Regions from separate parts of the Pusillimonas sp. SM2304 genome, predicted to be linked through region 1. Evidence: riboswitches for the same ligand, from Rfam matches in the RefSeq annotation. Region 1 holds a riboswitch; the other holds the start of a gene.

The links. A riboswitch is a leader RNA that binds a small molecule or an ion and turns the genes downstream of it on or off. The one in region 1 is predicted to bind thiamine pyrophosphate.
Region 2: another riboswitch for thiamine pyrophosphate. It lies ahead of thiC (phosphomethylpyrimidine synthase ThiC); the one in region 1 lies ahead of RE432_RS12460 (3-oxoacyl-ACP reductase).

The regions. Positions count from the first base shown of each region.
Region 1 covers NZ_JAVLUJ010000002.1:726,017-731,300, reverse strand. The annotation lists gene RE432_RS12465 (LLM class flavin-dependent oxidoreductase) at 1-850, opposite strand, end outside; gene RE432_RS12460 (3-oxoacyl-ACP reductase) at 871-1,653, opposite strand; TPP riboswitch at 1,706-1,807, opposite strand; gene rbsK (ribokinase) at 1,829-2,758, opposite strand; gene RE432_RS12450 (RpiB/LacA/LacB family sugar-phosphate isomerase) at 2,779-3,222, opposite strand; gene RE432_RS12445 (transporter substrate-binding domain-containing protein) at 3,267-4,067, opposite strand; gene RE432_RS12440 (amino acid ABC transporter ATP-binding protein) at 4,096-4,851, opposite strand; gene RE432_RS12435 (amino acid ABC transporter permease) at 4,844-5,284, opposite strand, start outside.
Region 2 covers NZ_JAVLUJ010000001.1:1,669,414-1,674,697, reverse strand. The annotation lists gene RE432_RS07770 (D-amino acid dehydrogenase) at 1-810, shown strand, start outside; gene RE432_RS07765 (helix-turn-helix domain-containing protein) at 847-1,584, opposite strand; gene RE432_RS07760 (helix-turn-helix transcriptional regulator) at 1,821-2,255, shown strand; TPP riboswitch at 2,311-2,408, shown strand; gene thiC (phosphomethylpyrimidine synthase ThiC) at 2,475-4,388, shown strand; gene RE432_RS07750 (OmpA family protein) at 4,566-5,183, opposite strand.

The DNA of each region.
Region 1 (5,284 bases):
GTTCGTCCAGCGCGCGCTGTTTGGCCCGCGCTTCGTCCTGGGTCGAGCCCACATAGGCGACCAGGCCCGGCATGATCGGAACGGGATCGGTCCGGCCCGCCTCGCGCACCCGCCTCTTGATGTCGCGATAATAGTCTTGCGCCGCCGCCAGATCGTAGGCCACGGCATAGATGGCCTCGGCCCGGCGCGCAGCCAGGTCCCGGCCCTGCTCCGACGCGCCGGCCTGGAACAGCACGGGATGGCCTTGAGGCGGACGCGGTATGGTCAGCGGTCCATCGACCCGGAAATGCTCGCCCTGGTGATCGATGGCGCGCACCGATTCAGGTGAAACGTAAGCACCCTGCCGGTCAAGTTGCGGCGCATCGTCGCGCCAGGAATCCCACAGGCGCAGCGCCACATCGACGAACTCTTCCGCCCGCGTGTAACGCCAGTCGTGCCCGGGCATGGCATCGAAGCCGTGATTGCGCGCTTCTGAGTCAAACATGGAGGTCACCACATTCCACCCTATCCGCCCCTTCGAAATATGGTCCAGCGACGCAACCATGCGCGCCGCGTGGAACGGGGTGTAGAAAGTACTGGAGACGGTGCTGATCAGGCCGATGCGCTGCGTGGCGCGGCTGATGGCCGCCAGGGCGGTCAAGGGTTCCAGGAACCAGCGCGGGCCGTCCGGCAGGTTATCGGTGGACTGCCCATCGGCAAAGAAAATGGCGTCCAGCTTGCCGCGCTCGGCTGTTTGCGCCAACTGCTCGTAATAGCCGATGTCGCCCAGGCGCTCGACCGCCGAGTCGGGATGGCGCCAAGCGGCCCGGTGGTGTCCGCAGCCGAAGATGAAAAGGTTCAGGTGAAGCATCCGTTTTGTCATGGCCCGTCCTAGTTCTTGACCAGGCCGCCGTCGACCACCAGATTCTGTCCTGTCACAGACCGTGACCAGGGCGACGCGAAGAACAACGCGGCATCGGCGAACTCGGCCGGCGTAGTCACACGGCGCAGCGGCGTGCTCGATGCGATCAGGTTGAACACCGCTTCCGGCGTGGCTGCCGAGGCATCCGTGCTGCGCAGCAGCCCGCCCGACAGCATATTGACGGTAATGCCGTCCGGGCCCAGGTCATGCGACAGCGTGCGCGTGAGCGACAGCAAGGCGGCTTTGGCGGCGGTGTAGTCGTGATAGGGCACGACCGGATTCTGGAACAGGTTGGTGCCTATATTGATGATGCGGCCAAAGCCCTGTTCGCGCATGCCCGGCAGCGCGGCCTGCGTGGTGTTCAAGGCAGCGCGCACTACGCCTTCGAACTGCTGGTTCAGTTGCGCCCACGACAAGGCATCGGCATGCGGCCTGGCGTCGCCATTGAACGAAAATGCCGGCAAGGCATTATTGACCACGGTGGTGACCGGCGCGCCAAAGCGCTCGCGCGCCTGGGCCAGCATGGCCTGCACGGCATCGGCGTCCGTGACGTCGGCCTGCGCGGCGAACGCGCGTTCCGGCGCACCGGCAGCCAGCGCGCGGGCGCTCTCGGCGCTATTCAGGTAGTTGACGACAACGCGGGCGCCTTCTCGCAAAAAGGCGCCCGCAATATGCCGGCCCAGGCCCCGGCCGCCGCCGGTGACCAGGACGACCTGCTGATGAATGGGAAATGCTGCTGGGCTGTTCTTCATGGCATACCTTCGCGGAAATAGCAAAGGTATGCGCGCGCGGCAATGCTGCCGCTGGCCCCATGGCCGACATCCCTTCGCCAGTGCTAACTGTTTCAGGTTCGACGGGTGTCGATCTCAGCCGGCCGTTTCGGGCCAGGCACCCCGTGTCGCGGTGCCATCATAGCGCAAAAACCCCTTAAGGCCTCAATACGGCCCGTATCTCGGCCAAGGTGGGCATGGACACGCCCGCGCCGTGGCGCGTCACGGAAATGCCCGCCAGCGCCGCGGCAAAGCGCATGGCATCGCGCGCCGGCATGCCCTGCCCCAGCCCCACGGCGAAACCGGCTGTAAAGCCATCGCCCGCGCCGGTGGTGTCGACGCAAGCGCCGGCCTTGACGGGCGGGACCAGAAAGGTTTCGGTGTGATTGCAAAACAGCGCGCCCCGCTCACCCAAGGTCACGATGACGTTGCCCACCCCCTTTTGCAGTAGCGCCCGCGCCGCCGCTTCGGCCTGTTCAAGGGTTTCGACGGGCAAGCCCGTCAACAGGCCGGCCTCGGTTTCGTTAGGCAACAGGTAATCGCACAAAGCAAATATCGCATCCGGCAAAGGCACGGCGGGCGCAGGATTCAGAATGCTGGCCACCCCGTGGCGGCGCGCCAGTTCCAGTCCACGCAGCGCGACCTCGACGGGTTGCTCCAGTTGCACGACAAAGACATCGGACGCAGCAATGTCGGCTTCGACGCGGTCGATATCGGCCGCTTGCATCGTGCCCGATGCCCCTGGAAAAACCGTGATCGCATTGCCGCCGGTCGACGGGTCGACGAAGATGCCGGCCGCGCCGGTGGCCTGCCCCTTGACCACCACGGCTTTGCTGTGCACCCCTTCGTCGCGCCAGAATTGCGCCGCATCCTGGCCAAAGGCATCATCACCGATGAAGGTAAAGAATGACACCCGTCCACCCGCCCGGGCGGCGGCCACGGCCTGGTTGGACCCTTTTCCGCCGTGCCCCCGGGTGAAACCCGTCGCGGCGATGGTTTCACCGGGAGCCGGCAAGCGGCTCGCGGTGAAAACCAGGTCGGCGGCATAAATGCCGGCAACAAAGATGGCGGGATGATCCTGCTGCATGTCGTCCGCCTTGCCAGCGCTCAAGCCAGGTCCATGGCGTGCAGTTTCTCGACCCGCCGGCGGCAATCCTCGTCGGTCGAGAACTCGGCCTTGAGGTAAGCCCCGACCAGATCGACCGCCAGCCACGGCCCGACGATCTGCGCGCCGATGCACATGACATTGACGTCATCGTGCTCGACGCACTGATGCGCGGAATGGATGTCGTGGCACACTGCGGCCCGGATGCCCTTGACCTTGTTGGCGGCGATACATGCGCCAACACCCGTGCCGCACACCATGATGCCGCGCTCCGCGCCGCCGGAGGTCAACTGCCCGGTCAGCGCGCGGGCGATATCCGGAAAGTCCACCGGCTGTTCATCGTAACTGCCCACATCATTGACCTCGTGGCCCAGGCTCTTGATGTGATCCACAATCGCCTGCTTCAAAGGCCAGCCGGCGTGGTCCGAACCAATAACAATACGCATGACGCTATTCCTGTTTACTGAAAAATCGATGTGATCCCGGACACTTAATTGCCGCGCATGTCTTCGGGCAATTCGGTACCGTAGTATTTCTTGTAGATCTCGTTCAGCTTGCCATTCTTGACATTGGCATCGACCCACTCATTGACCTTGGCCAAAAGACGCGCCTCGCCTTTCTTCACGCCAATGGCCAGGTCGAAGTTGCGCAGGACGAACAAAGGCTTGAAGTTGTCCTTGCCGATTTTCTGATCGATCTGAGCCACCAGCGACTGCGAGGTGGCAACCATCTTGGCCTGTCCGCTGACGGCCGCCGTCACCAGGGTCGCGTCATCATCATAGCGCGCAACCTTGTACCCATACTTGGATGCCTGGGGCGTCAGCTCGGTGTCTTGCGTGGTGCCGCGGGTCACCGCCACCGTATGGCCCTTCATGGTTTCCAGACTGCTGACAGGGATGTCCTGATAACCCGCGACAATGGATTGCAGCACGGCATAGCGATGCGAAAAGTCGATGACCTTGGCCCGCTCTTCCGTCACCGACAGGGTCGACACCACGATATCGGCTTTGTCCGTCTGTAGGTTCGGAATGCGGGTGGCGCCGGTGGTCTGGACCAGCTCATATTCCAGGCCCCAGTCCTTGGCCAGCAGTTTTCCGACCTCGACGTCGGCGCCCATCGGTTCCATCGATGCGCTCATCATGCCCGCGGGCGGAATGCCCAGGTCGGTGGATATGCGGATTTTCCCGCTTTTGGTGACGTTGTCCAGCACATCGGCATGGGCCACGGCGGCAACACCGGCCATCATGCCGGCGGCGCACAGCAAGGATGTCAGGAAGGTACGTTTTTTCATGGTAGGTCTCCGGTTTATATAGGTCATGTCAGAGTTCGTTCTGCAGGAACTCCTTGAGCTCTGGCGTCTGGGGATCGTTCAGCATGTCCGCGCTCCCCTTCTCCCAAACTTTTCCTTCGTGCATGAAGATAATCGTGTCGGCGACGCGCCGCGCAAAGTTCATTTCGTGCGTGACCATGATCATGGTCATGCCTTTCCGGGCCAGGTCCTCGATCACGCGCAGCACTTCACCCGTCAATTGCGGATCGAGCGCGGATGTGACCTCGTCGAACAGCATCACCTTGGGTTCCATGGCCAGCGAACGCGCTATGGCCACCCGCTGCTGCTGTCCGCCCGACAACTGCTCAGGATATTGGGTCGCCTTTTCAAGCAGGCCCACCTGCCCCAGGACACGGCGAGCCAGTTCCCGGGCATCTTGCTTGGACAGCTTCTTGACCGCGGTGGGCGCCAGCATGACGTTCTCTTCGATCGTCAGGTGCGGAAACAGGTTATAGCTCTGGAACACAATGCCAATGTCCAGCCGCAGGGACTTCCGGTCCACATCGGGGTCATCGACCCGGTGGCTGCAGACGGCGATGGTGCCGCTGTCTATGGTTTCCAGCAGGTCGATGCAGCGCAGCGCCGTGCTCTTGCCTGAACCGCTGCGGCCGATAATGGCCACCACCTCGCCGCGGCCGACCTCCATATCGACGCCGCGCAGGACCTCGGTCTGGCCGAATTTCTTGTGGACGCCTTCCAGGCGCACTACCACATCGCGGGCCTGGGCCCCGTTCGTGTCAAGCATAAGATTGGCCTCCCGCCTTGTTCTCCAGCCTCCTGCTCAGCATCGAGAGCGGATAACACATCAAAAAATATAAGAAGGCGATGAGCAAATAGATCACGAACGGCTGAAAGATCGTGTTGTTCACAATTTGCCCCGCCCGGACCAGTTCAACAAACCCGACCACCGACGCCAGCGAGGTGTTCTTGATGATCTGCACCATGAACCCCACGGTGGGCGGGGTCGCAATCCGGATCGCCTGCGGCAGAATCACTTTGGTCATGCGCTGCACCCGACTCAGCGCCAGGCATTCGGCCGCTTCCCATTGCGCCTGCGGCACAGACTGTATCGAACCGCGCCAGCTTTCGCCCAGGTAGGCCGACACATACACCGACAGCGATACCGAAGCGGCCGCCAGCGGCGATACGGTCAAGCCCAGGGACGGCAGGCCGAAATA
Region 2 (5,284 bases), on a different contig from region 1:
GCCGTCGGCCAGGACATCAACGTGCTGAGCGATGCGGGCATCCGCTACGAGCTGCTGGGCCGCGACCAACTCGAACAGGCCGAGCCCGCGCTGGCGCGCACGAAAGACAAGCTGGTGGGCGGGCTGCGCCTGCCCGACGACGAAACGGGCGACTGCAACCTGTTCACCACGCGCCTGGCCGCCGAAGCGGAAAAGCTGGGCGTGACCTTCCGCTACGGCACCACCATCAAGCATGTGCATGTGGACGGCTCGAAAGTGTCGGGCGTGGAAACCGATGCCGGCCTGCTGACCGCCGACGCCTATGTGATGGCGCTGGGGTCGTGGTCGACACCATTGCTCCGGCACATCGGCAAGCTGCCGGTTTATCCCTTGAAAGGCTATTCGATTACGGTTCCCATCGCCGATGAACGCTGCGCACCCGTCTCGACGCTGCTGGACGAAAGCTACAAAATAGCCGTGACGCGCTTTGACGGCCGGATACGGGTTGGCGGCATGGCGGAAATCGTGGGGTTCGACAAAACGCTTGATGAAAGACGCCGCAAAACACTGGAACTGGTGCTGACCGACCTGTTCCCGGGCAGCTATACGCCGACAGATGTAGCGTTCTGGACCGGGCTGCGCCCCAAAACGCCGGACAGTACCCCGGTCGTCGGCCCGACTCGCCTGCCCAACCTGTTCCTGAACACGGGACACGGCACATTGGGCTGGACCATGGCCTGCGGCAGCGGCCAGTTGATTGCCGATATGGTGTCGGGCAAGCCCACCGCCATACGCAGCGACGATTTATCCATACACCGTTATCAATCCTGATCGGGCGGCGCAGCGGCATGCCGCGCCGCGGCAGCATCAGGTTGGCCCGGTAAACATATAACCCCAGTTATGCACCGACTTCAGCGGCATGGTCAGCCCGTGCGCGGTGAACTTTCGCCGCATGCGGCTGACCATCACCCCCAGGCGCCCCTGGTGGGTAGGGGCTTCCGACAGCGCATAGCCCGCATTGACGGCATCAATCAATTGGCGATGCGTGGCACGAAGATCGGGCGCGTTCAGTAACGCGGTCAGAAAAGCCCTTTCGCCCGTGGTCAGCGCAATGCGCACGCCGTCGGGGCTGACCAGCACCCAGGACTGCTCTTCCAGCGACCAGATGCCGCCGGAGGCGGGCGCCGCCGAGGCATCGGCATCAGGCACGGCGCCCGCGCGCGCCATCAGGCGAAACAGAATGGCCCCCAGCAATGCCGGGGAAGCATTGCGTGCGAAGCAATTATCGACCCCGCTTTGCAGAGACAGTATGGCGTCGGTTTCCGGCGCCGGATCGACGATGGCGACAATGCCCGCGCCCGCGTGCAGCGTACGCAGATAGGTGGCCGCCGCACAGTTTTCCGTCAGCGTGCCTGACAGTATGGCCACTGGCGGCGCGTGGGTCGACGCGCTGGTGAGTATGTATTGATGCAACGCCAGAACATCTGTACAGCGCAGCACCTGAAAGCCCTGTGCCTGCAGCCCTGCGATTGTTTTATTACGTACCGCGGTAAGCGCTGCATTGGCCTTGGGCGCAAAAAATGAAACAGACAGATTTGGTTTCATGGCATGGCCCCGGTGAAGTGTCGACAAGCCTTCTTCAATAGGAGATAAACGCGCAACATAAGTGCCTGTAAACCCAGGAAGGCGAAGGCCGCAGGGGCTTCATGCTCCTGGCCGGGCCCCGCAAGCCGTCGTCAACTATTGTGCACTTGTTTCGCATAAATTTGTTAATTTCTTGTATATCTATTTACCGAAATTTACATTAGATTATCACGTTTGCAATTAGCATTATTACCACTGTGATTGACTTACATCGTTCAATCACAAACGTGAACCACTTTGCCGATCGTCTTCGTCATGCGCGAACCCTGCGCCAAATGAGCCAGGCAGCCCTTGCCCGGGCTTGCGGGTTATCGCAAGGCGCTATCGCGAACTACGAAAACAAAAACCGCCAGAGCGCCAAGGAGATTTTCCGGTTGGCGGAGGTGCTGGCCGTGAACCCAATATGGCTGGGCATGGGCACCGGCCCCATGGAAGTGGCTGAATCACCCATCGAAACACATTTGACATACCGGGTGACTGATCACAGCCCTCCGGCCCGGCAAGGCCTGTGGCCATTCGCCAGCGTGCCGCCCGAGCTGTATTGGTCGTTGCGCCTTGAGGAACGCCAACTGATTGAAAACGCGGTGGCCAGCCTGATCCAGTCGCTGCGCAATAAATCCGGCGGGTCCTGACAACCGGACCGCCGTCGGTCCGGCCCTGACAAGTTCCAGCCAAGGCTCTATACTTGCATCCACGCAGGGGTACTCGTTGCTTGCAACGGGTTGAGAAAAACCCTTCGTACCAGTACGGATAATGCCGATGCTGGGAGCGCACTGTCCGACATCCATCAGCCGATGTCGGCAAGACTATCCCTATCTATCGGCTCCATGGACTACTTTTTGGAGCATGCCTTGACCACACACTCGCCGTTTTCGGCCGCCACCGCCGCCGCCGACATCAACGCCATCACCCCCCTTCCCCAATCCCGCAAGGTGTACCAGACCGGCTCCCGGCCTGACCTGCGGGTGCCATTCCGGGAAGTCCAGCAAAGCGATACACCTTCTACTTTCGGCGGCGAGGCCAACCCGCCACTGACCATTTACGATACCAGCGGCCCCTACACCGATCCGGCGGCCCGCATAGACATCCGCAAAGGCTTGCCGCCGCTCAGGCTGGCCTGGATACAAGAGCGGGGCGACACACAGGAACTCGCAGGACCCAGCAGCGAATATGGATCGAGCCGGCAGCACGACGCCAAGCTGGCCGCCATGCGGTTTGAACTGCGCCGCAAACCGCGCCGCGCCACCGGCGGAGCCAACGTCACCCAGATGCACTATGCCCGTCGCGGCATCATCACGCCCGAGATGGAATTTGTGGCCATCCGCGAGAATCTACGGCGCGAGCACACCCTGCAGACCCTGCTGTCCAGCGGTCCGAACGGCGCGAAGCTGGCGGAACGGCTGCTGCGCCGGCATCCCGGACAAGCATTCGGCGCGGCCATTCCGGCCACCATCAGCCCCGAGTTCGTCCGCAATGAAATCGCGCAAGGACGGGCCATCCTGCCCGCCAACATCAACCATCCTGAACTGGAGCCCATGGCCATAGGCCGTCATTTTCTGGTCAAGGTCAATGCCAATATCGGGAATTCCGCCCTGAGCTCGGGAATCAGCGAAGAGGTCGAGAAAATGACCTGGGCCATACGCTGGGGCGGCGACACCGTCATGGACCTGTCCACCGGCAAGAACATTCATGAAACGCGCGAATGGATCATACGCAACTCACCCGTCCCGATCGGGACGGTGCCCATTTACCAGGCGCTGGAAAAGGTAGACGGCAAGGCCGAGGCGCTGAGCTGGGCCATTTTCCGCGACACGCTCATCGAGCAGGCCGAGCAAGGCGTGGATTACTTCACCATCCATGCCGGTGTGCGCCTGCCTTTCATTCCCATGACGGCCAACCGCATGACGGGCATCGTCTCGCGGGGCGGCTCCATCATGGCCAAATGGTGCCTGGCCCACCATAAAGAAAGCTTTCTGTACGAACACTTCGAAGACATCTGCGACATCATGAAGGCGTATGACGTCAGTTTCTCGCTGGGCGACGGCCTGCGGCCCGGATCAGGCTACGATGCCAACGATGAAGCACAATTCGCCGAACTGAAAACCCTGGGGGCGCTGACGCAGATTGCCTGGAAGCATGATGTGCAGGTGATGATAGAAGGGCCGGGGCATGTACCCATGCACCTGATCAAGGAAAACATGGACATGCAGCTGGAGCATTGCCACGAGGCGCCTTTTTATACGCTGGGACCGCTGACCACGGACATCGCGCCGGGCTACGATCATATTACCTCGGGTATTGGGGCCGCCCTGATAGGCTGGTACGGCACGGCCATGCTCTGCTATGTCACCCCCAAGGAGCATCTTGGACTGCCCAACAAGAAAGACGTCAAGGACGGCATCATTACCTACAAGATCGCCGCTCATGCCGCCGACCTGGCCAAAGGCCATCCCAGCGCAGCCATCCGCGATAATGCACTGTCCAAGGCACGGTTCGAGTTTCGCTGGGAAGATCAGTTCAACCTGGGCCTGGACCCAGACACAGCGCGCGACTTCCATGACGAGACCCTGCCCAAGGATTCGATGAAATCAGCGCATTTCTGCTCGATGTGCGGGCCGCATTTTTGCAGCATGAAGATCACGCAAGACGTGCGCGCGTATGCCGATGCCCAGGGCCTGGACCCCGAGCAGGCCCTGCAGAACGGCCTGCAGGAAAAAGCAGCGGAGTTTCGGAGCAAGGGCGGCGTCATTTACCATCAGGCCTGACGCCGGCGGGGTGCTTTTTGCCTTGGGGCGGCCCAGCGGCAAAAATAATGCCCCCGCGCTGCGCAGGCTGTGCCTGCTTGCTGCCCCCCCAAGGGGGGGCTTTTTGCCTTGGGGCGGCCCGGCGGCAAAAAAAGGGGCGGCCAATGAGCCGCCCCGGTTATCTGCTGAACGAGCCGTTTACTGTTGCACGGCGTACAGATAGAGTTCAACGCGGCGGTTCATCGCGCGGCCTTCGGCCGTCGCGTTATCCCCAACCGGGTTGTTCGGGCCACGCCCTTCGGCCGTCAGGTTGCCCACGGGAACGCCTTGCTGCGACAGATAGTTGGCCACTGCGCGCGCGCGGTTGACCGACAGCGTCTGGTTGGTCGCATCCGAGCCGGTGCTGTCGGTGTAGCCGATGGATTTGGCGCGCAATTCAGGATGCTGGACCAGCGCGCGGGCCACACTGTCGAGCACCGGCAGCAAGGCCGGCTTGAGCGCATATTTGCCGGTATCGAACGACACATTGCTTGGGATATTCACACGCAAGGTGCCGTCGGGCATTTCGGTCACGTCCACACCCAGGCTGGATGCGCCCGATTTTTCGACATCGTTCTTGACGCTTTTCCAGTTATAGCCGGCGATGCCGCCTGCGACGGCGCCAATACCGGCGCCGATAGCGGCCGCCTTGCTGCTGTCGCCGATCAAGGCCCCCAAGCCCGCGCCGACCGCGGCGCCGGCGCCTGCCCCGACGGCCGTCTTGCCGCCCGTACCCATCTCGTTCATATTGGCACAACCGGCCACCAACGCAACCATGGCAACCAGGGTGGTCATTCGCCCAGCACGCATAGATACTTTCATGTAATTCTCCTTGATTCTTGTCTAAGCAGCTGATGACTGCTGCCGCTTATCCTAGC